DNA from 3 places in the Mumia sp. zg.B21 genome. Region 2 is predicted to be linked to each of the others. Evidence: riboswitches for the same ligand, from Rfam matches in the RefSeq annotation. Region 2 holds a riboswitch; each other region holds the start of a gene.
The links. Region 2 has a riboswitch for thiamine pyrophosphate ahead of thiO (glycine oxidase ThiO). Riboswitches for the same ligand answer to the same signal wherever they lie in the genome.
Positions count from the first base shown of each region.

Region 1: another riboswitch for thiamine pyrophosphate. It lies ahead of thiM (hydroxyethylthiazole kinase); the one in region 2 lies ahead of thiO (glycine oxidase ThiO).
Region 3: another riboswitch for thiamine pyrophosphate. It lies ahead of KV100_RS08145 (ECF transporter S component); the one in region 2 lies ahead of thiO (glycine oxidase ThiO).

Region 1 is NZ_JAHWCJ010000001.1:328,444-335,732, forward strand. It holds gene KV100_RS01715 (acetolactate synthase large subunit) at 216-1,970, shown strand; gene ilvN (acetolactate synthase small subunit) at 1,970-2,506, shown strand; gene ilvC (ketol-acid reductoisomerase) at 2,588-3,616, shown strand; TPP riboswitch at 3,920-4,011, shown strand; gene thiM (hydroxyethylthiazole kinase) at 4,000-4,791, shown strand; gene thiE (thiamine phosphate synthase) at 4,791-5,456, shown strand; gene thiD (bifunctional hydroxymethylpyrimidine kinase/phosphomethylpyrimidine kinase) at 5,471-6,256, shown strand; gene KV100_RS01745 (TenA family protein) at 6,253-6,933, shown strand; gene KV100_RS01750 (hypothetical protein) at 6,955-7,289, opposite strand, start outside.
Region 2 is NZ_JAHWCJ010000002.1:897,061-904,349, reverse strand. It holds gene KV100_RS13200 (FMN-binding negative transcriptional regulator) at 1-371, opposite strand, end outside; gene groL (chaperonin GroEL) at 458-2,089, opposite strand; gene KV100_RS13190 (LysR family transcriptional regulator) at 2,315-3,232, opposite strand; gene KV100_RS13185 (EamA family transporter) at 3,307-4,197, shown strand; TPP riboswitch at 4,220-4,304, shown strand; gene thiO (glycine oxidase ThiO) at 4,313-5,470, shown strand; gene thiS (sulfur carrier protein ThiS) at 5,467-5,667, shown strand; gene KV100_RS13170 (thiazole synthase) at 5,673-6,458, shown strand; gene KV100_RS13165 (MoaD/ThiS family protein) at 6,486-6,761, opposite strand; gene thrC (threonine synthase) at 6,775-7,289, opposite strand, start outside.
Region 3 is NZ_JAHWCJ010000001.1:1,686,867-1,694,155, reverse strand. It holds gene KV100_RS08170 (SGNH/GDSL hydrolase family protein) at 1-539, shown strand, start outside; gene KV100_RS08165 (arsenate reductase ArsC) at 549-953, opposite strand; gene arsB (ACR3 family arsenite efflux transporter) at 950-2,026, opposite strand; gene arsM (arsenite methyltransferase) at 2,023-2,835, opposite strand; gene KV100_RS08150 (metalloregulator ArsR/SmtB family transcription factor) at 2,921-3,274, shown strand; TPP riboswitch at 3,314-3,433, shown strand; gene KV100_RS08145 (ECF transporter S component) at 3,423-4,064, shown strand; gene KV100_RS19915 (ABC transporter ATP-binding protein) at 4,061-5,527, shown strand; gene KV100_RS08135 (energy-coupling factor transporter transmembrane protein EcfT) at 5,524-6,213, shown strand; gene KV100_RS08130 (MaoC family dehydratase) at 6,269-6,721, shown strand; gene KV100_RS08125 (CrcB family protein) at 6,765-7,145, opposite strand; gene KV100_RS08120 (CrcB family protein) at 7,142-7,289, opposite strand, start outside.

The DNA of each region.
Region 1 (7,289 bases), on a different contig from region 2:
TTGACCCTCGGGGGCCCGTCGCGCACTCTTGTCTCGTGCGCAACCTCCTTCTCGTACCCCACTGACGCGCGACCGGCAACGGTTCCGCGTCACCCCTCGAATGCCCGCTCGGGCCGAGGGGTTTTTTGTTGCCACCAGACCGTCCGAGAAGACCCCAGCACGAGGGCAGCCGCCCACCACACGCCGGCGAGACCGGTCCGTACGAAGGGACAGCGATGAGCGAGCAGGTCACCGGGGCCCAGAGCCTCGTCCTGGCACTGGAGCACGCCGGGGTCGAGGTCGTCTTCGGGATCCCGGGCGGCGCGATCCTTCCGGCGTACGACCCGTTGATGGACTCGCAGAAGGTCCGCCACATCCTCGTCCGTCACGAGCAGGGCGCCGGTCATGCGGCCCAGGGCTACGCGGTGGCCAGCGGCAAGGTCGGTGTCTGCATGGCGACGTCCGGCCCCGGGGCGACCAACCTCGTGACCGCGATCGCCGACGCCTACATGGACTCGGTCCCGATGGTCGCCGTGACCGGGCAGGTCGCGAGCCGCGCGATCGGCACGGACGCGTTCCAGGAGGCCGACATCCGCGGCATCACGATGCCGATCACCAAGCACAGCTATCTCGTGACCGATGCCGCGGAGATCCCGCGAGCGATCGCCGAGGCTTTCCACATCGCGTCCACCGGCCGACCCGGGCCGGTGCTGGTCGACATCTCCAAGGACGCGCTGCAATCCGCGACGACCTTCGCATGGCCGACCGAGCTGCACCTCCCGGGCTACCGGCCGACCAGCAGGCCGCACAACAAGCAGGTCCGTGAGGCGGCGCGTCTCATCGCGGCGGCCGAGCGCCCGGTCCTCTATGTCGGCGGCGGCGTCGTGAAGGCCAACGCCTCGACCGAGCTCAAGGTCCTCGCCGAGATGACCGGCATCCCTGTCGTCACGACGCTGATGGCGCGCGGCGCGTTCCCCGACAGCCACCCCCTCCACCTCGGGATGCCGGGCATGCACGGCACGGTGGCGGCCGTCGGTGCGCTCCAGAAGAGCGACCTGCTCATCTCGCTGGGTGCGCGCTTCGACGACCGGGTGACCGGGCACCTGGAGTCGTTCGCGCCCGGCTCCAAGGTCATCCACGCCGACATCGACCCGGCTGAGATCTCCAAGAACCGCACCGCCGACGTGCCGATCGTCGGAGACTGCCGTGAGGTGATCGCCGACCTGGTCGTCGCGCTGCAGGCCGAGTACGCCGAGCACCCCGCCGACTACACCCCGTGGCGCGGGCAGATGCAGGCGCTCTCCGCCCGCTACCCGCTCGGGTACGAGGAGCCGGACGACGGGTCGCTGTCGCCGCAACGGGTGATCCAGCGCATCGGCCAGATCGCCGGCCCCGGCGCGACCTACACCTCCGGCGTGGGACAGCACCAGATGTGGGCTGCCAACTTCATCGAGCACGAGCGCCCCGCCCGCTGGATCAACTCCGGCGGCATGGGCACGATGGGCTTCTCCGTCCCTGCCGCCATGGGAGCGCAGGTCGCCCGCGCCGGTGAGGTGGTGTGGGCCATCGACGGCGACGGTTGCTTCCAGATGACCAACCAGGAGCTCGCGACGTGCGCGCTCGAGGGCATCCCGATCAAGGTCGCCGTCATCAACAACTCGTCGCTCGGCATGGTCCGGCAGTGGCAGACGCTCTTCTACGATGGCCGCTACTCCAACACCGACCTGCAGACCGGCGCCGACGAGGCCCGCATCCCCGACTTCGTCAAGCTCGCCGACGCCTACGGCTGCGTCGGGCTGCGGTGCGAGAAGGCCGAGGACCTCGACGCGGTGATCGAGAAGGCGATGTCCATCACCGACGCGCCGGTCGTCATCGACTTCGTCGTGCACCGCGACGCGATGGTGTGGCCGATGGTCCCGGCCGGAGTCAGCAACGACATGATCCAGATCGCGCGCGACATGGCGCCCGAGTTCGGTGACGAGGAACTGTGATGAGCCAGCACACCCTGTCCGTCCTGGTCGAGAACACCCCTGGTGTGCTCGCCCGCGTCGCGAGCCTCTTCATGCGCCGCGGCTTCAACATCGACTCGCTCGCGGTCGGGCCGACCGAGATCCCCGAGATCTCGCGGATGACGATCGTGGTCAACGTCGACGAGCTGCCTCTGGAGCAGGTCACCAAGCAGCTGAACAAGCTCGTCAACGTCCTCAAGATCGTCGAGCTCGAGCCCACCACCTCGGTCGAGCGTGAGCTCATGCTGATCAAGGTCCGCGCCGACTCACGGACGCGCGGACAGGTCTTGGAGACCGTCCAGCTGTTCCGGGCGAAGGTCGTCGACGTCGGCGTCGACGCGGTGACCATCGAAGCGACCGGAGACCCCGGCAAGCTCGACGCGATGCTGAAGGTGCTCGAGCCCTTCGGCATCCGCGAGATCGCCCAGTCCGGACGCGTCGCGATCGGTCGCGGAGGACGGTCGATCACCGACCGCACCCTGCGGGCGGTCCCCGGCGCGTCCACCCAGACCGCCTGAGCGTACGGTCGATAGGGGCCGTACGTCTGATCCGAGCGGCACCACCCGGTGCCACACGGCACCACGAGAAGGAGCAACCCCGTGCCTGAGCTGTTCTACGACGACGACGCCGACCTGAGCGTCATCCAGGGCCGCAGCGTGGCCGTCCTCGGCTACGGCAGCCAGGGCCACGCCCACGCGCTGTCCCTGCGCGACTCCGGCGTCGACGTCCGCGTCGGACTCCCCGAGGGCTCGAAGAGCCGTGAGAAGGCCGAGAACGAGGGCCTTCGGGTGCTCACCCCGGCCGAGGCGTGCGCCGAGGCCGACGTCATCGTCGTGCTCGCGCCCGACCCGGCGCAGCGCAGCCTCTACACCGAGGCGATCGAGCCGAACCTCAACGACGGCGACGCCCTGATCTTCGGGCACGGCTTCAACATCCGCTACGGCTACGTCAAGCCGCCGGCCGGTGTCGACGTCGGCATGATCGCCCCCAAGGGTCCCGGTCACCTCGTCCGCCGCGAGTACGTCGAGGGCCGTGGCGTCCCCGTCCTCGTCGCCGTCGAGCAGGATGCCACCGGCAACGCGTGGCCCCTGGTCCTCTCCTACGCCAAGGCCATCGGCGGCCTGCGTGCCGGCGGCATCAAGACGACGTTCACCGAGGAGACCGAGACCGATCTGTTCGGTGAGCAGGCGGTCCTCTGCGGCGGCGTCTCCGCACTGGTCCAGGCGGGCTTCGAGACCCTGACCGAGGCCGGCTACCAGCCCGAGGTCGCCTACTTCGAGTGCCTGCACGAGCTCAAGCTGATCGTCGACCTCATGTACGAGGGTGGCATCGCCAAGCAGCGCTGGTCGGTCTCCGACACGGCCGAGTACGGCGACTACGTCTCCGGTCCGCGGGTCGTCGACGCGCGCGTCAAGGAGAACATGCAGGCGGTCCTCGCCGACATCCAGAACGGCGCGTTCGCCGAGCGCTTCATCGCCGACCAGGACGCCGGTGCGGCAGAGTTCAAGAAGCTGCGCGCCGAGGGCGAGGAGCACCCGATCGAGGGCACCGGCCGCGAGCTGCGCAAGCTCATGGCCTGGGTCAAGAGCGGCGACGACGACTACACCGAGGGCACCGCTGCGCGCTGACCCTCGTACGTCCCGACCGGCGGTGAGCCCGGTCCCACGCGCATCACGGCGTGGGACCGGACTCACCGCCGTCGGCGTTGGCGGGCCGCGGGGAGGTCTCCGGGGTAGATGAGACGAGCGAGCCAGCGGCGGGACGCGAGATAGACCTCGTGAACCCCTCCGCGGCGCCAGGCGCGACGGACGCGACGGGCGGAAGCCATGCATACCCCTCGTGGGAAGGAGTCGGGTGGGTTGCCCGAACGCTAGCGGGCCGGTGCGACGTCGCGGAAGGGGCTCCCGGCACTTCTGTTATCGTCGCCAGCAGTTGCAAGGCCGGGGTGCCCGAAGGGCTGAGAACACACCCGCCGAACCTGATCCGGGTCATACCGGCGAGAGGGAGCCTGATGCTCGAACCCCGTACCGCTGCCCACGTCCACGACCAGCTCCGGGCGCAGACCCCGCTGGTGCAGGTCATCACGAACTACGTGTCGATGGACATCGCCGCCAACCTGCTCAATGCCGCAGGCGCCTCTCCGGCGATGGTCCACGACCCGCACGAGTCCGCGGAGTTCGCCGGCATCGCCCAGGCCGTCGTCGCCAACATCGGCACGCTGTCCCCGCCGTGGGTCGACGGCATGCTCGCCGCGGTCGAGGTCGCCTCGGCCACGGGCAAGCCGTGGGTCCTCGACCCGGTCGCGGTCGGCGCGACCACCTATAGGCGCGAGTCCGCCGCTGCCCTGATCGAGCACCGCCCGACGGTGATCCGGGGCAACGCGAGCGAGATCCTTGCGATCGCGACCTCGACGGGGGCAGGGCGAGGGGTCGACGCCGACGCCGATACGGCCGACGTCCGTACGGACGCCGAGGCGCTCGCGTCCAAGCTGGAGACCGTCGTCGCCATGACGGGCGCCGTCGACATCGTCACGGACGGCACCCGTACGACCGAGATCCACGGCGGCGATGCGCGCGCCCCGATGATCACCGCGCTCGGGTGCTCCGCGAGCGCCCTGGTCGCCGCGGCCTGCGCGGTCCACGACGACGCGTTCGAGGCGTCGGCGAGCGCACTGGCGATCCTGACGGCCGCGATCGAGAAGGCCGCGCCGCTCGCCGAGGGTCCCGGATCGCTGCGCTGGCGGTTGCTGGACGCGCTGTCCACGTTGTCTTCCGAGGCGGTCGCCGAGGTCGTCGCGCGCTGATGGTCGGCCCGGCCGGAGACGTCCGTCTCTATCTCGTCACCGGGTCCGTGCCTCACGGTGCGGACCTGGTCGACGTCGTCGCCGACGCCGTCGACGGGGGAGCGACGACCGTCCAGCTCCGCGACAAGCACGCGTCGACCGACGAACGCATCCGGCTGGCCACGAGGATCGCCGCGCGCGTCGGTGACCGTGCGTCGTTCGTGCTCAACGACGACCTCGCGGCGGCGCGCGCCGTGCCCGGTGCGGGCCTGCACATCGGGCCCGATGATCTCCACCCCGCGCGAGTGCGAGAGGTGCTCGGCGACGACGCGGTCGTCGGGTGGTCGCTGCACGACCTGGCCCAGCTCGACGACGCCGAGGCGCTCGCCGCGTGCAGCTACCTCGCGGTCAGCCCGGTGTGGGCGACGCCGACCAAGCCCGACACGACCGCGCCGTGGGGACTCGACGGCGTACGCCGCCTGCGCGCGGCAACGCCGGACGACCTCCCGCTCGTCGCGATCGGTGGCATCTCCGCATCGAACGCCGCGTCGGTCGTCGCCGCCGGCGCCGACGGCATCTGCGTGGTCTCCGCGATCTGCTCGGCACCCGAGCCGCGTGCGGCCGCCCGCACGCTCCGCGAGGTCGTCGACGCCGCCCTCGCCGCACGCTCGGAGGTCCAGCCCTGAGCGCCGTGCCCGTCATGCTCACCATCGCCGGCTCCGACCCCTCAGGCGGCGCCGGGATCCAGGCGGACCTCAAGACGGCGACCGCCCTCGGCGTGTACGGCGCCGCGGCCCTGACCGCGCTCACCGTCCAGAACACCCGCGGCGTCTTCGGGATCCACCCGGTGCCTGCGGCGTTCGTCGCCGAGCAGGTGCGTGCCGTGCTGGACGACCTGGACGTGAGCGTGGTCAAGATCGGGATGCTCGGCACGGTGGAGATCGTGCTCGCGGTCGCCGACGTCCTGCACGCCGCGGACGTGCCCGTCGTGCTTGACCCGGTCATGGTGGCCACCTCCGGCGACACGCTGGTCGGGGAGGACGTGGTGGACACCATCCGTACGACGTTGCTGCCGCTGGCGGCCGTCGTCACGCCCAACGTGCCGGAGGCTGCGGTCCTGACCGGCACCGCGCCGGCGACCGATCCCCACGGGCTGGCGACCGCCGGGCGCGCGTTGCGCGCAGCGGGCGCTGCAGCCGCGCTGGTCAAGGGCGGACACCTCGAGGGTCCGGAGAGCATCGACGTGCTCGTCGACGCGGAGGGTGCGTGCACCTATCGTGCACCGCGGATCGACAGCCCCAACACGCACGGGACAGGCTGCACGCTGGGGTCGGCGATCGCGTCCGGCCTCGCGCTCGGCCTGCCGCTGCGCGAGGCGGTGGGTGAGGCCAAGGACTACCTGACCGGGGCTTTGCGCAGCGGCGCCGAGCACTCGGTGGGTCGCGGCCACGGACCTGTCGACCACCTCTGGAGGTCGCGCGGGTGACGGACGAGAGGACGTTCTCCGAGGCCGCGTGGGCGCACGTCGCGAGCTGGTACGACGCGATCCTCGAGCACCCCTTCGTGGTCGGTCTCGCCGCCGGGACGTTGCCGGAGGACGTGTTCGGCCGCTACCTGCTCGACGATGCCCACTACCTCTCCCGCTACGGCAGCACGCTCGCGATGCTGGCCGCGCGTGCGGGCGACCCGGCGCTGTCAGCCGGCCTCGCACGCGCGGCCGCCGAGGCGGTGGAGGCCGAGCGGCTGATGCACGCGGAGTTCCTCGTGCCTCGCGGCCTCGACCCGGACGGGCCTGATGCGGCGGAGCCGACGCCGACCTGTCAGGCCTACGCCGGCACGCTGCTCGCCGACGCCGCGTACGCACCGGTCGAGGTCGGTCTTGCGGGTGTGCTGCCGTGCTTCCGCGTCTATCTGGAGGTTGGGCGCGCGATCGCGGCACAGGCGACCGACGCTGCGCATCCCTACCGCGCCTGGATCGACACCTACTCCGACCCCGCCTTCGACGCCGCGGTCACGCGGGCCGAGGGGTGGGCCGACCACCTCGCGACGGCGGCGACGCCCGAGCGCCGTACGAAGATGCTCGCCGCCTACGAGCGCGCGACGCGATTCGAGTGGATGTTCTGGGACGCGTCGTGGCGCGGGGAGACCTGGCCGAGGGCCTGACCTCCCCGCGCCCACCTGCCGTCACGGGCAGCCGGACATCTCCCGCACCGTGAGCGTCGGAACCCCGTCGCGGACCGCGTCGGCCACCGCCCGGACCCCGTCGGCATACTCGCCCTCGGCGTCCATCGGCGCGAGCAACGGCCAGCGGCGCCCGCTTGCCAGCGCCTCGACGGCGGCCTTCCTCGCCCGGTCGTCTCGCGCGTCCTCGGCACGCCGGAGCTCTCCGACCCAGCCGCACACCACCGGCTCGAGCACCTGGGCGCTGAGCTGGTAGCGGTCGTTGGTGCCGAGGTCGTCGAGTGACGCACGGTCGAGTCCCGGCGGGAGCGGCACACCGGCCAACAGCTCGTCGATCA
Region 2 (7,289 bases):
GCGTCGCGGATCCACTCGGTCTCACGACGGACGCGCACCGTGCCGCGCAGCTCGACGCGGCTGTAGTTCCACGTCGGGACGACCCTGCCGTGCTGGGCCTTGGTCGCGTACCACGACGGCGAGACGTACGCCTGCGGTCCGCTCACCACGACCAGGGCCGGCGATCCGTCGCCGATCGTGCGCCAGTGCGGGTTGGCGAGGGCCACGTGCGCGATCACGCGACCCTCCTCGCGCAGCCACACCAGCGGCAGCCGGGTCGCGTACGGCATGCCGTCCGCGCCCACCGTGACGAGGTCGCCGGCACCGACGGCGGCGATGAGGCCGTCGATCGCCGCTGCGTCGTCGAGGGAGTTGAAGCGCGGCACGTACACCGGCCCACCGTACGACGACGCCCCGCCGGTCCGGAGACCGACGGGGCGCCGCGTGGTGCGTCGAGCGTGAGCTCAGGCGGGGTGGCTCAGAAGCCCATGCCGCCCATGTCGCCCATGTCGCCACCCGGCATGGCCGGGGGGTTCTTCTCGGGCTTGTCGGCGACGACGGCCTCGGTGGTGAGGAAGAGCGCCGCGATCGAGGCTGCGTTCTGCAGCGCCGAGCGGGTCACCTTGGCCGGGTCGAGGATGCCCTCGGCGATGAGGTCGACGTACTCGCCGGTCGCCGCGTTGAGGCCGTGACCCGCGGGAAGGCCCTGGACCTTCTCCGCCACGACGCCGCCCTCGAGGCCGGCGTTGATCGCGATCTGCTTCAGCGGGGCGGTCGAGGCGGAGCGCACGATCTGCGCACCGGTCGCCTCGTCACCGACGAGATCGAGCTTCTCGAACGCCGCGGCGGTCGCCTGGACGAGCGCGACGCCGCCACCGGCGACGATGCCCTCCTCGACGGCAGCCTTCGCGTTGCGAACGGCGTCCTCGATGCGGTGCTTGCGCTCCTTGAGCTCGACCTCCGTGGCCGCGCCGACCTTGATGACCGCAACGCCGCCGGCGAGCTTCGCCAGCCGCTCCTGCAGCTTCTCGCGGTCGTAGTCGGAGTCGGAGTTCTCGATCTCGGCGCGGATCTGGTTGACCCGGCCGGTGATCTGGTCCTCCGAGCCACCGCCGTCGACGATGGTCGTCTCGTCCTTGGTCACGACGACCTTGCGGGCCGTACCGAGCAGCGAGATGTCGGCGTTCTCGAGCTTGAGACCGAGCTCCTCGCTGATGACCTCGCCACCGGTGAGGATGGCGATGTCGGTCAGCATGGCCTTGCGGCGGTCGCCGAAGCCCGGAGCCTTGACGGCGACGGACTTGAACGTGCCCTTGACCTTGTTGACGATCAGGGTGGCCAGCGCCTCGCCCTCGATGTCCTCGGCGATGATCAGCAGCGGCTTGCCCGACTGGATGACCTTCTCGAGGACCGGCACGAGGTCCTTGACGGCGCTGATCTTGGAGTTGGCGATCAGGATGTAGGGATCCTCGAGCACCGCCTCCATGCGCTCGGGATCGGTGTAGAAGTACTGCGAGATGTAGCCCTTGTCGAAGCGCATGCCCTCGGTGAGCTCGAGCTCGAGCCCGAAGGTGTTGCTCTCCTCGACGGTGATGACGCCTTCCTTGCCGACCTTGTCCATCGCCTCGGCGATGATCTCGCCGACCGACGGATCAGCAGCGGAGATCGCGGCCGTGGACGCGATCTGCTCCTTGGTCTCGACGTCCTTGGCCATCCCGAGCAGCTGGGCGCTGACGGCCTCGACGGCCTTCTCGATGCCACGCTTGAGCGCGATCGGGTTGGCGCCGGCCGCGACGTTGCGCAGGCCCTCGCGCACGAGCGCCTGGGCGAGCACGGTGGCGGTGGTGGTGCCGTCGCCGGCGACGTCGTCGGTCTTCTTGGCGACCTCCTTGACGAGCTCGGCGCCGATCTTCTCGTAGGGATCCTCGAGCTCGATCTCCTTGGCGATGCTGACACCATCGTTGGTGATGGTGGGAGCGCCCCACTTCTTCTCGAGGACGACGTTGCGGCCCTTGGGACCGAGGGTCACCTTCACGGCGTCGGCGAGGATGTTCATCCCGCGCTCGAGGCCGCGACGGGCTTCCTCGTTGAATGCAATGGTCTTCGGCATATCTCCCGCGATTCCTCCGCGTAGAGGTGGATGGCCCAGGGGATGCCCGCGACGGACGACCCGCGTCCACGGCAAACCCTTCTCGCCGCGACCTTCGGACCTCATCGTCCTGGCCCGTTTGGAACGTTGGCACTCAGATGATCCGAGTGCTAACGCTCTCCTTTCTAGCACTCGGGCCTGGAGAGTGCAAAGAGTGGGCCGGTGCAGCGAGCGAGGGCGACACCCTCATCTCGCCTCGTCGGCGATCTCCAGGAGGGCGTCGAGGACGCATCGGACAGCCGCGCGTTCGGCACGGTCGGGCCTTGCGAGCGCGAACACGTGGCGCCCCGCCCGCACGCCGTCGAGCGGGAGCAGCGTGACGCCGCGTGCCTCCGCTGCTCTTCGCCACAGCCGCGGCAACAGCGCCACACCCTGCCCGGCCGCGACGAACGCGGCCGTGACGTGGTTGTCGAGGAACCGTTGCTCGACACGAGGGGACTGTCCGTCGACGGCGAGCATGGGGAGCAGCAGGTCGAAGGGATGGCCGACAGGGACGCCGATCCAGCGCTCTCCGACGAGGTCCTCGGGTCGCACCCGGTCGCGGCCGGCGAGGCGGTGATCCTGGGGCACGGCCACGTCCAGCGGCTCACGAAGGAGCGGCGTGACGTGCAGGCCCGTCGCCGCAGGGTCCGGCACCGCGACCACCGAGTGCCCGACGACCACGTCGTGGTCGGCGGTGGCCGCTCGGAGCTCGTACTCCGCGAGGTCGAGGTCGCTCAGCCGTACGGTCACGCCGGGCGCACGCGTCGCGAGCCGCGGCGCGAGCGGAGCCAGCAGCATCTCGGCGCCGCTCGGGAAGGCTGTCACGGCGACCTCGCCCGCCACCTCGCCGCGGAACTCCTCGAGGCGGGCCCGGGTGCGCGCGACGACCTGGGCGATCTCGACGGCGCCCTCGGCGAGCAGCCGGCCGGCCTCGGTGAGCCTGACCCCACGGCCCTCACGCTCGACGAGGACGGTCCCGAGGTCACGCTCGAGGGCCTTGATCGTCTGCGAGACCGCCGACGGCGTCCGGTACGTCGCCGCAGCGACCGCCGTGATGCTCCCCCGCTCGGCGAGCTCCCGCACGATCGCGAGCTTGTCGACGTCGATGCCAGCATCCTTCATTGAAGCAACGCTACATCGTAGTCGTAGGAGTATTCGATTGTGCTTCACCCAGGCGCAAGCGCACGCTGGCTCTCGTGACCACCCGCGACCGTCTCCTCGCCGTACTGGTGGCGATCACCTGGGGACTGAACTTCATCGCCATCCACGCCTCGCTCGAGCACTTCCCGCCGATGTTCTGCGTCGCGCTGCGCTTCGGGCTGCTCGCCGTCCCGACCGTGCTTCTCGTCCCGCGCCCGGACGTCAGGCTGCGCTGGTTGATCGGGTACGGCGCAGGCTTCGGGATCGCACAGTTCTTCTTCCTGTACGTAGGCATGCGTGCGGGCATGCCCGCAGGACTCGCCTCGTTGGTGCTCCAGGCCTCCGCGCCCTTCACGGTGGTGCTCGCCGGCGTCCTGCTGCGCGAACGGCTCAGCGGCCGGCAGATTCTCGGCATCGTGATCGCGATCGCCGGGCTCGCCGGCGTGGCGTGGCACCGGTCGCAGACGGCAGCCCTGCTCCCCGTGGTGCTCACGCTGCTGGCCGCGCTCGGCTGGGCGTTCGGCAACCTCGCGAACCGCCAGGCGCACCCCTCCAACCCGCTCCACCTCACGCTGTGGATGTCGGTGGTCCCCCCGATCCCGATGCTGGTGGTCTCGCTGCTCTTCGAGGGGCCGGGAGCCGTCGGAGAGTCGCTCGTGACCGCCTTCACCCCCGAGGCGGTGCCCGCCGTGCTGGGTCTCCTCTACACGGTCGTCATCGGGACCGTCGTGGGCTCGGGACTGTGGACGCTGCTGATGACGCGCTATCCGTCGAGCACCGTCGCGCCGTTCTCACTGCTCGTCCCGGTGGTGGGGATGAGCGCGAGCGCTCTTCTCCTGAGCGAACGCCTCGACCCGTTCGAGCTCGCATCCGGCGCGGTGGTCATCGCCGGCGTCCTTCTCGGCTCGACCCGCGGGCGCCGGGCCCGCTTGACGACGCCGTCGTAGCCCGCCTACGGTGCGGAGGTCCCCACGGGAGCCCGGGCACGGGCTGAGAGGGAGCCGATGCCGCTCCGACCGTCGAACCTGATCCGGGTCATGCCGGCGAAGGGAGGCAGGAGCAGTGTCGCGCTCTCACCGGCCAGCCGGCCGCGACGTCGCCGTCGTCGGTGGTGGAGTCGTCGGGCTCACCGTCGCGTGGTCGCTCGCACGTCGTGGTCACCGTGTCACGACGTACGACCCCACGCCCGCCCGTGGGGCCTCGTGGGCGGCCGCGGGGATGCTCTCCCCCGCAGGTGAGGCGTGGTACGGCGAGGAGGCGCTGCTGCGGGTCGGCGTCGCGTCGCTCGCACGGTGGCCGGACATGGCGGCCGCCCTCGAACGCGATGCCGGGCGAGCGTTGGAGGTCCGTGGGGAGGGCACGCTGCTCGCCGCCGCCACCGAGGACGATGCCCGCGAGCAGGAGCGGGTCACCGCGCTGCTCGACACCCACACGATCCCGTACCACCCGCTCACCCGGCGGGAGGTGCGCGCCCGGGAGCCGGCGCTGCACCCAGCGCTGCGCGCCGTCGTCGAGATCCCCGGTGACCGCAGCGTCCACAACCGCACTCTGCTCGCTGCTCTGCTGGCGGCATGCGCGCGTCGGCACGTGACCGCCGTCGACGACACGGTCGACCTGGTGCGAGACGGCGACACGCTGCGTGTCCGCACCAGGCAGGACGGGCGCGCGCGCGGCCACGACGTGGTGGTCCTCGCCAACGGTGTCGGGCTACGCACCACCGAGGGCGCACCCGAGTGGCTGCGCGACGCCGTGCGCCCGGTCAAGGGCGAGATCCTGCGGCTGCATGCCCCCCGGCCCATGCTGGCCCGGACGGTGCGCGCCGCGGTGCGCGGCCGACCCGTCTACCTGGTCCCGCGCAACGACGGCGAGATCGTGGTCGGCGCGACCATGCTCGAGCGGGGGTACGACACGACCGTCACCGTGGAGGGGGTGCACGACCTCCTTCACGACGCGGTCGAGGTCGTGCCGGAGCTGCGTGACTGCGCCTTCGTGGAGGCGGCAGCCGGCTTGCGTCCCTCGAGCTCGGACCACCTGCCGCTGGTCGGGGCCACCGGCATCCCCGGTCTCCTCGTCGCCGCCGGGCACCATCGTGGCGGCGTGCTCCTCGCGCCCTGGACCGCCGACGTGATCACCGCGCTCGTCGAGGAGTCCTCGCCACCTGAGGGGTCGGGTCACACCGACCCGCTTCGCCTGTCGCCGACACTCCAGGAGGCCCGATGACCATCCGTCTCAACGGCCAGGCCCACGCGCTCGCCGAGCCTCTCACGGTGCTCGCGCTGCTCCGCACGCTCGCGCTGCCACGTACCGACGTGGCAGTCGCCGTCGACGGCATCGTCGTGCCGCGCTCCCGATGGGAGGACCACCTCGTCCGCGACGGCGCCGAGGTCGACGTCGTCACCGCCGTCCAAGGAGGGTGAGAGTCGTGCTGACGACCACCGACCCGTCCCCGCTCACCGTGGCCGGAGTGCCGTTCACGAGCCGGCTGTTCCTCGGTACCGGAGGGGTTCCGAGCCCCGCTGTCCTCCGTCGGTGCCTGGAGATGAGCGGCACGGAGCTCGTCACCGTCTCGATGCGCCGGGTCGACCCGGGAGCGCCGAGCTCGATCCTCGACGTCGTCCGCGAGCACGGCGCACGGCTGCTCCCCAACACCGCGGGCTGTCGCACCGCGCGTGAGGCGGTCCTCACCGCGAACCTCGCGCGCGAGGCCCTCGGCACCGCCTGGGTGAAGCTGGAGGTCGTCGCCGACGACGTGACGCTGCTGCCCGACGTGGTCGAGCTCCTCGACGCCGCCGAGACCCTGGTGCGCGAGGGCTTCACGGTGCTCGCCTACACGAACACCGACCTCGTCACCGCCCGCCGCCTCGCCGACGTCGGCTGCGCGGCCGTGATGCCGCTCGGCTCGCCGATCGGCTCCGGCCTCGGTGTCACCGACCCTCGCGCGATCGCCGCGATCGCGGAGGCGGTCGCGGTCCCGGTGGTGCTCGACGCCGGCATCGGCACCGCCTCCGACGCCGCACTCGCGATGGAGCTCGGATGCGACGCCGTGCTCTGCGCGACCGCGATCACCCGTGCGGGCGACCCGCCCGCGATGGCGTCGGCCATGGCCGGCGCGGTGCGCGCCGGTCGCACGGCGTACGGGGCGGGCCGGATCCCCCGACGCGAGACGAGCCTGGCCTCCAGCCCGACAACCGGTCTCGTCGGCACCTGACGCCGGCGGGCCCCCGCCGGTCCGGCGTCAGCCGCCGGCGACCGCCGGGATGATCGAGACCTGCTGCCCGGCGGGCACCGAGGTCTCGAGCCCGTCGGCGAAGCGCACGTCCTCGGTGCCGACGTACACGTTCACGAACCGGCGGATCGCGCCGGTCTCGTCGACGACGCGCGCCTTGATCCCGGGGAACGACGCCTCCAGGGCCTCGATGACACCGGCGACGGTCTCGCCGTCGACGGTCACCTCCGAGTCGCCGTTGGTGTAGGTGCGCAGGATCGTGGGGATGCGGACGGAGACGCTCATGGTGTCCTCTCGGTCAGACGAGGTTCGCGGCGGTGAAGGCCGTGTAGGTCGGGTCGATGGTCGCGGCGGGGCCGACCCGGTCCGCGATGGCGTCGAGCGTCTTGAGCCCGTCGCCGGTGTTGAAGACGACCGTCTCCGCCTCGGGGTCGAGCCGGCCGTCGGCGAGCAGCTTCTTGAGCGTCGCGATCGTCACGCCTCCCGCGGTCTCGGCGAAGATGCCCTCCGTACGGGCGAGGAGCTGGATGCCGTCACGCACCTCGTCGTCGGAGACGTCCTCGACGGCACCACCGGTCCGCCGGCAGGTGTCGAGCACGTACGGCCCGTCGGCGGGGTTGCCGATCGCGAGGGACTTGGCGATCGTGTCGGGCTTGACCGGACGGACGACGTCGTTGCCCTCCCGGAACGCCTGCGCGACGGGCGAGCAGCCGGTCGCCTGCGCGCCGAAGATCTTGTACGGCGTCGGGTCGACCAGGCCGAGCCGGCCGAGCTCGGTGAATCCCTTGTCGACCTTGGTCAGCTGCGACCCGG
Region 3 (7,289 bases), on a different contig from region 2:
TCGTCGGCGCCCCCGCCGGGAAGCGGGTCGTCGTGATCGGCGACTCCTGGTCCGCCGGGCTCGGTCTGGACGATGCCGGCGACGCCTGGACATCCCGGTTGTCGGGGCAGGTCCACGTCGACGCGTTCTCCGGTTCGGGCTTCAGCCGGTCCGCGAGCCCGTGCGACGGCTCGTGGTTCGCCGCCCGTGCTGCCCGTGCCGTGGCCGGCGGAGCGGATCTGGTGGTGATCGCAGGAGGGCTCAACGACGTCGACCAGACGCCGGAGGCGGTCCGGGCCGGCTTCGAGCGCGTGATGAGGTCCGTGCAGGGTCCGCCCGTGGTCGTGGTCGGGCCCGCCGCCGCGCCGGCCCGCGAACGGGGGGCGCGGCGGGTGGACGCCCAGCTCGCGCTGCTCGCGGGCCGGGCCGGGGCGGCGTACGTCTCGACGGTCGGGCTCGACCTGCCCTACCTCGACGACGGGCTCCACCTGACACCTGCGGGTCATCGAGAGCTCGGCGACTTCGTGGCCGAGAGTCTCGTGGACCTCGGCGTCGACTGACGCCTCCGCTCAGTCGACCGGCTCGAGGCTCTCGACGAGTCGTCGGACCCGGGCACGGATCTCGTCCCGGATCGGGCGGACCTCCTCGAGGGTGCGTCCCGCGGGGTCGTCGAGCACCCAGTCCTCGTACCGGGTGCCGGGATAGACGGGGCACGTGTCGCCGCACCCCATGGTGACGACGACGTCGGCGCGCCGGACGTCGGTCGTCTCGAGGAGCCGCGGCTGGTTCTGGGCGATGTCGATGCCGAGCTCGGCCATGGCTGCCACGGCGACAGGGTTGAGCCGGTCAGCAGGCTCGGAGCCGGCAGACAGCACGGTGACGGACTCGCCGGCGAGGTGCCGGACGAAGCCGGCTGCCATCTGAGAACGGCCTGCGTTGTGGACACAGACGAAAAGCACGGCGCGAACGCTCATCGGGGGATCTCCTGAGGTGGGGGTGGCCGGAGGGCGCGGGCGGCGTAGACGAGCGCCAGGAGCGCGGGCACCTCGATGAGAGGGCCGACGACGCCGGCGAGGGCTTCACCCGAGGTGGCGCCGAAGGTGCTGATCGCCACGGCGATCGCGAGCTCGAAGTTGTTGCCGGCAGCCGTGAACGCGACCGTCGTCGTCCGTGCGTCGTCGAGCCCGGCGGCGCGCGAGCCGATCCAGGCGAGGGCGAACATCGCGACGAAGTAGAGGAGCAGCGGCACGGCGATGCGTCCGACGTCCAGAGGTCGGCGGGTGATGGCGTCGCCCTGGAGTGCGAACAGCACCACGATCGTGAACAGCAGCCCCCACAGCGCGAGCGGGCTCACCGTGGGGAGGAAGCGGGTCTCGTACCAGGTGCGGCCCTTGAGGCGCTCGCCCAGGAGCCGGCTGGCGGCGCCGGCGGCGAGCGGGATCCCGAGGAACACCAGCACGCTGATCGCGATCGCTCCCACGCTCAGCTCGGCGCTGGTCGTCGGCAGGCCGAGCCACGCGGGGAGGATCTGGAGGTAGAACCAGCCGAGCGCGGCGAACGCGACGAGCTGGAACACGCTGTTGATCGCCACCAGGACGACGGCGGCCTCCCGGTCGCCGCAGGCGAGGTCGTTCCAGATGAGGACCATCGCGATGCACCGGGCCAAGCCGACGATGATCAACCCGGTGCGGTACTCGGGGAGGTCGGGAAGCAGCAGCCAGGCGAGCGCGAACATGAGCGCCGGACCCACGATCCAGTTCAGCGTCAGCGACACCGCGATCAGACGGCGGTCGCCGAGGATCGCGCGTGTCCGGTCGTAGCGGACCTTCGCCAGGACGGGGTACATCATCACGAGCAGGCCCAGCGCGATCGGCGCGGAGACCTCCCCGATCTCCCAGCCGCCCAGCGCGTCGTCGAGTCCGGGGACCAGGCGCCCGACCAGCAGCCCGACCGCCATCGCGGCGACGATCCACACCGGCAGCAGCCGGTCGGTCGCCGACAGCCGCCCGGCGAGAGCGGGGCGGGTGCCGGCGTCGGAGACCGTCATGCAGTCGGCTTGGTGGCACGGATGATCGCACCGTGCATGCCCGGGGCCGCCTCATGGGTCAGCTCGACCGTCGCGTCGGCGAAGCCCGCCGCGGCGAGCCCGTCGAGGTACTCGCTGCGCGACAGCGCGCCGGCGATGCAGGCGACGTACGACCCGCGCTCGGCACGGTCGGCCGGCGTGAGGTGGTCCTCGGCGACGACGTCGGAGATGCCGATGCGCCCGCCCGGAACCAGCACGCGGAACATCTCGGCGAGGACCTGGGGCTTGTCGACCGACAGGTTGATCACGCAGTTGGAGATGACCACGTCGACGGCCGCGTCGGGCAGCGGCACGTCCTCGATCGACCCCTTGAGGAACTCCACGTTCGTGGCCTCGGCCTTCGTGGCGTTGGCCCGGGCCAGGTCGAGCATCTCGTCGGTCATGTCCACGCCGTACGCGAAGCCGTCGGGACCGACGCGCCGGGCGGACAGCAGGACGTCGATCCCACCGCCGGAGCCCAGGTCGAGCACCTTCTCGCCGGGGCTCAAGGCAGCGACGGCGAGCGGGTTGCCGCAGCCGAGCGACGCGGCGAGCGCCTCGGCCGGGAGCTCGGCCGCCTCGGCGCTCGAGTACAGGCCGGCACCGAACGAGGGATCGACCTCCGCGGTGGAGCCGCCGCAGCACGAGTCCGCGGCGTCGGCGGCCGGCGCGCAGCACGACTCGGTCGTCGCGAGAACCAGGTCGTTCGTGGTGCCGGAGCGGGCCTGGACGGCGGCGGCGGCGTAGCGCTCGCGGACCTGCTCGACGAGCTCGTCGTTCGTGAGGGTCATGATGTCTCCTGAGATCGAGGAAGTTCGATGCATCGAACACTACCGATTGATCGACGGATGTCAATACGTGTGGCACGATGGGGTGATGGACATGACGCTTCCCGTCCTCGAGACCTCCGCCGGAGCATGCTGCTCGCCGCTGACCGGGGGCGTCCTCGACGACGACCAGGCCGCGGTGCTCGCCCGGATGTTCAAAGCCTTGGGTGATCCGACCAGGGTGCGGTTGATGTCGCTGATCGCCGCGTCCGAAGGAGGCGAGGCCTGCATCTGCGACCTCACCGAGCCGGTCGGGCTGAGTCAGCCGACCGTCTCGCACCACATGAAACAGCTCGTCTCCGCCGGCCTCGTCACCCGCGAGCAGCGAGGCCGATGGGCCTACTACCGCGTCGTCGACTCCGCACTGACCGATCTGGCGTCCTCGCTGCGGACCGCGCCCTAGCGGGCGCTCGTCACGATGCCGCGGGTGCGGCTAGAGTCGACCTCACGACAGGGGAGCGCAGGTGCCCGACGGCACGGTGCGCTGAGAGTGCGGAAAGCCCGCAGACCCTCCGAACCTGCACCGGTTAGCACCGGCGAAGGGAGTCACCGTGGCTGATGCCATTCGTCCTCGCACGTCCTCGACCCGCTACCGCACGATCGACCTCGTCACGGTGGCGATGCTCGGCGTGGCGATCGGCGTGGTGTTCTGGGGATGGAACCAGTTGTTCGCCGTCGTCAGCGGCACGGCGCTGTTCGCCTACCCCCCGAGCTCCGGCCTGATCTCCGGCGTCTGGCTGATCGGCGGTGTCATCGGCGGGCTCGTCGTCCGCAGACCCGGCGCCGCGGTCGGCACCGAGGTGGTCGCAGCCGTCGTCTCCGGCCTGCTGGGCAACCAGTGGGGCATGTCCGTCCTCGTCTCGGGCCTGATCCAGGGCCTGGGGGTCGAGCTGGTGTTCGCCCTCTTCCTGTACCGCCGGTGGGGTGTCGTCGTCGCCGCCGCAGCAGGCGCGCTCGCCGGGGCGTTCGAGGCGGTGTACGAGTGGTACGCGTACTACGCCGACTGGGCCTTCGGCTACCAGCTCGTCTATCTCGTGTTCTTCGCGGTGTCGGGGGCGCTCGTCGCGGGCGTCGGAGGGTGGCTGCTCGTCCGGGCCCTGGCGAAGACGGGTGCTCTCGACGCCTTCGGGGCCGGTCGCGAGCACCACGACCGAGCCGCGGCGTCGTCCACGAGCCCTTCCCCGCGAGCGTGACCGGATCGGTCGCGTTCCGCGGCTTCGGCTGGCGTCCGCTGGGCCGGCGTACGCCGGTCGTCGCCGGCCTCGACCTGCGCGTCGACCCGGGTGAGCGGGTGCTGCTGGCGGGGCCGTCGGGCGCCGGGAAGTCGACGGTGCTCCGGGCGGCCGCAGGGGTGCTCGAGACCACCGGCGACGGCGACGCCCTCGGCGAGGTCACCACCATCGGCCGCGTCGGAATGCTGCTGCAGAACCCCGGCGACGCGGTGGTCGCCGAGCGGCTCGGCCGCGACGTGGCCTTCGGGCTCGAGAACGCCCGCGTCGCCCCGGCTGCGATCTGGCCGCGGGTGCGCGACGCGCTGCGAGCCGTACGCCTGCCGTACGGCATGCAGCACCCGACGTCCGCGCTGTCCGGAGGAGAGCTTCAGCGCTCCGCGCTGGCCGGGGTGCTGGCGTCGCAGGCGGACCTCCTGCTCCTCGACGAGCCGACGTCGATGCTCGACGACGTCAACGCCGACGCCGTACGCCGCTGCGTCGCGGAGGTCGTCGCCGAGACAGGGGCGACCCTCGTCGTGGTCGAGCACCGCATCGCCCCGTGGCTCCCTCACGTCGACCGTGTGGTCGTCCTGGGCCACGACGGATCCGTGGTCGCCGACACCGACCCGGTGAGCTTCGTCGCCACACTGCGCGACGACCTCGCCGGCGTCGGGGTGTGGATGCCGGGGGTCGCCGCGCCGGAGCCGGTCGAGCCGCCGGTCGTGCTGGTCGAGACCGACCGCGCGGTGCCGCGCCTCGATGCGCTCGCGCTGGGCGTCGACCTGCGCCGCACCGACATTCGGGGCGCCACTGTCACCGCGGCGCTGCGCGACGTCGACGCCGCCCTGGAGTCGCGGGCCGTCACCGTCCTCAGCGGGCCGAGCGGGGCGGGCAAGTCCACGTTGCTCGAGGTCGTCGGGGGTCTGCGACGTCCGGGTGCCGGCGAGGTGCGAGGGCTGGGTCGACCGCCGCACCGGATCGGGTCGCGCGACCTCGCCGCGCTGATCGGGTGGGTCCCGCAGAACCCGGAGCACGGCTTTCTCACGACCCGCGTCCGCGACGAGATCGCGGCGACCTCCCGGCGGATCGGCGTCCCGGTCGACGTCGACGCCGTTCTCGTCCATCTCCGGCTGGACCACCTCGCCGACGCGAACCCGTACCGGCTCTCCGGCGGGGAGCAGCGACGGCTGGCCCTCGGTGCTGCCCTGGCTCACCGTCCGCCCGTCCTCCTGCTGGACGAGCCCACCGTCGGTCAGGACCGGGGTACGTGGGCTGCCGTCACGGGGTGGATGCGTGCCGCTGCGGGTGCCGACGCGGTGATCGGCGCGGCCAGCCACGACGCCGATCTCGCAGCGCGGGCCGACCGTGTCGTGCCGCTCGAGGGCGGTCGTAACGTCGCGCCCGGGCCTGTGCCCACGCCCGCACCGGGGGACGACGCTCGATGAGACGCTTCGTCCGAGGGGCCACCCCGCTGGTGCTGCTCGCGATCGGCACGCTGGCGATCGTCGCCTCGCTGGCGGTGCGCGACCTGCAGACCGCGTGCCTCGCTCTCGGCGCGTACGCGGTCGCCGGTGCCGTCCTGCTCCCGTCGCCGAGGTTCGCGCTCGCCCGCTTCGGGGCGATCGCCGTCGCCTCGGTGTCGCTCGTGTGGTCGACGTGGTGGCTTGGTGGGCGTGATCTCGAGGTCGCACTGACCGCGGGTCTGCGCATCGTCGTGCTCGCGCTGCCCGGGGCGGTGCTCGCGGCGTACGTCGACCCGTCGAAGCTGGCCGACCAGCTCGGCCAGCGGTTGCGGCTGCCGGCGCGGCCGGTGGTGGCGTTCGCCGCGGCGATGCAACGCTTCGGTGCGCTGCGCGAGACGTGGGGCCAGCTCGACCGGACGCGACGAGCGCGCGGGTTCGGGCCGACGCACAACCCGGTCTCACGGGTGAGTCACGCGGTCTCGCTCGCGTTCGCGCTCCTCGTGTCCGCGCTGCGCGACGCGTCCCGGATGTCGGTGGCGATGGACGCACGCGGCTTCGCCTCGGCGCAGCGGCGCACGTGGGCGGAGCCGGCGCCGTGGTCCCGCACCGACAGCGCGCTGCTGGCTCTCGGCGTCGCGCTCGCCGCCGTACCCTGGCTCGTCCGCTGAGCCCCTCCCCTCTAGGATCGGGGCAGTAAGCGAGCGCTTAGTGCGGAGGAATCGGATGCGCGTCTTCAAGAACCTGGCCGAGCTCACCTCGTGTGTGGGGGAGGAGCTCGGCGTCAGCGAGTGGCACGAGATCACCCAGGAGCAGGTCGACCTGTTCGCGGAGGCGACCGGTGACCACCAGTGGATCCACGTCGACCCCGAGAAGGCAGCCGCGGGGCCCTTCGGTCGTACGATCGCGCACGGCTACCTCACGGTCTCGCTGATCCCGATGCTGGCCGCGGAGACCTACAAGGTCGAGAGCGTGAAGATGGGCGTCAACTACGGGTCGGACAAGGTCCGCTTCCCCGCGCCGCTGCCCGTCGGGTCCAAGGTGCGCGGTCGCGCGAGGCTCGTCGAGGTCGTGCCGGTCGCCCTGGGTCAGCGCGTGAGCGTCGAGTTCACGATCGAGGCCGAGGGCATCGACAAGCCCGTGTGCGTCGCGCGCACGTTGGCGATCTTCGCGGAGTAGCCGCCTCACGCCACAGGACCGTGTCCGGCGACCGCCGTAGGAGTCAGAGGCTTCTGCTCCATGCGCACCCGAGCAGCGCGAGCGCAACCGCCGCGACGAGCACGCCCAGCCCGTACGTGGCGGCGAGGACGTAACGCTTCTCCCGGACCAGCGTGACGGTCTCGAGGCTGGCCGCGCTGAATGTCGTGTAGCCGCCGAGGAAGCCTGCCCCGACCGTCACCGCGATGTCGGACGGGGCCCGGTCGCCGGACGCCAGGCCGAGGAGGCAGCCCAGCACGAGAGACCCGGTCAGGTTGACGATCATGGTTGCCCAGGGGAAGCCCGAGCGCGACGTCCTGGCTGCGACCGTCCACGTGACCACGTAGCGCACGCCGGCCCCTGCGCCGCCGGCCACGACGAGCATCAGGAACTGGAGGAACGTCACGAATCCGCCCCTCCAGCCTCGTGCCTGTCCGCAGCCCTCCGGTCATGGAGCCCGGACGCGAGCACGATGCCCAGCAGCGTCGCGCCGGCGCCGACCACGACGGTGCCTAACGCGTACGCGATGCCGACGCCGATCCTCGAGTCG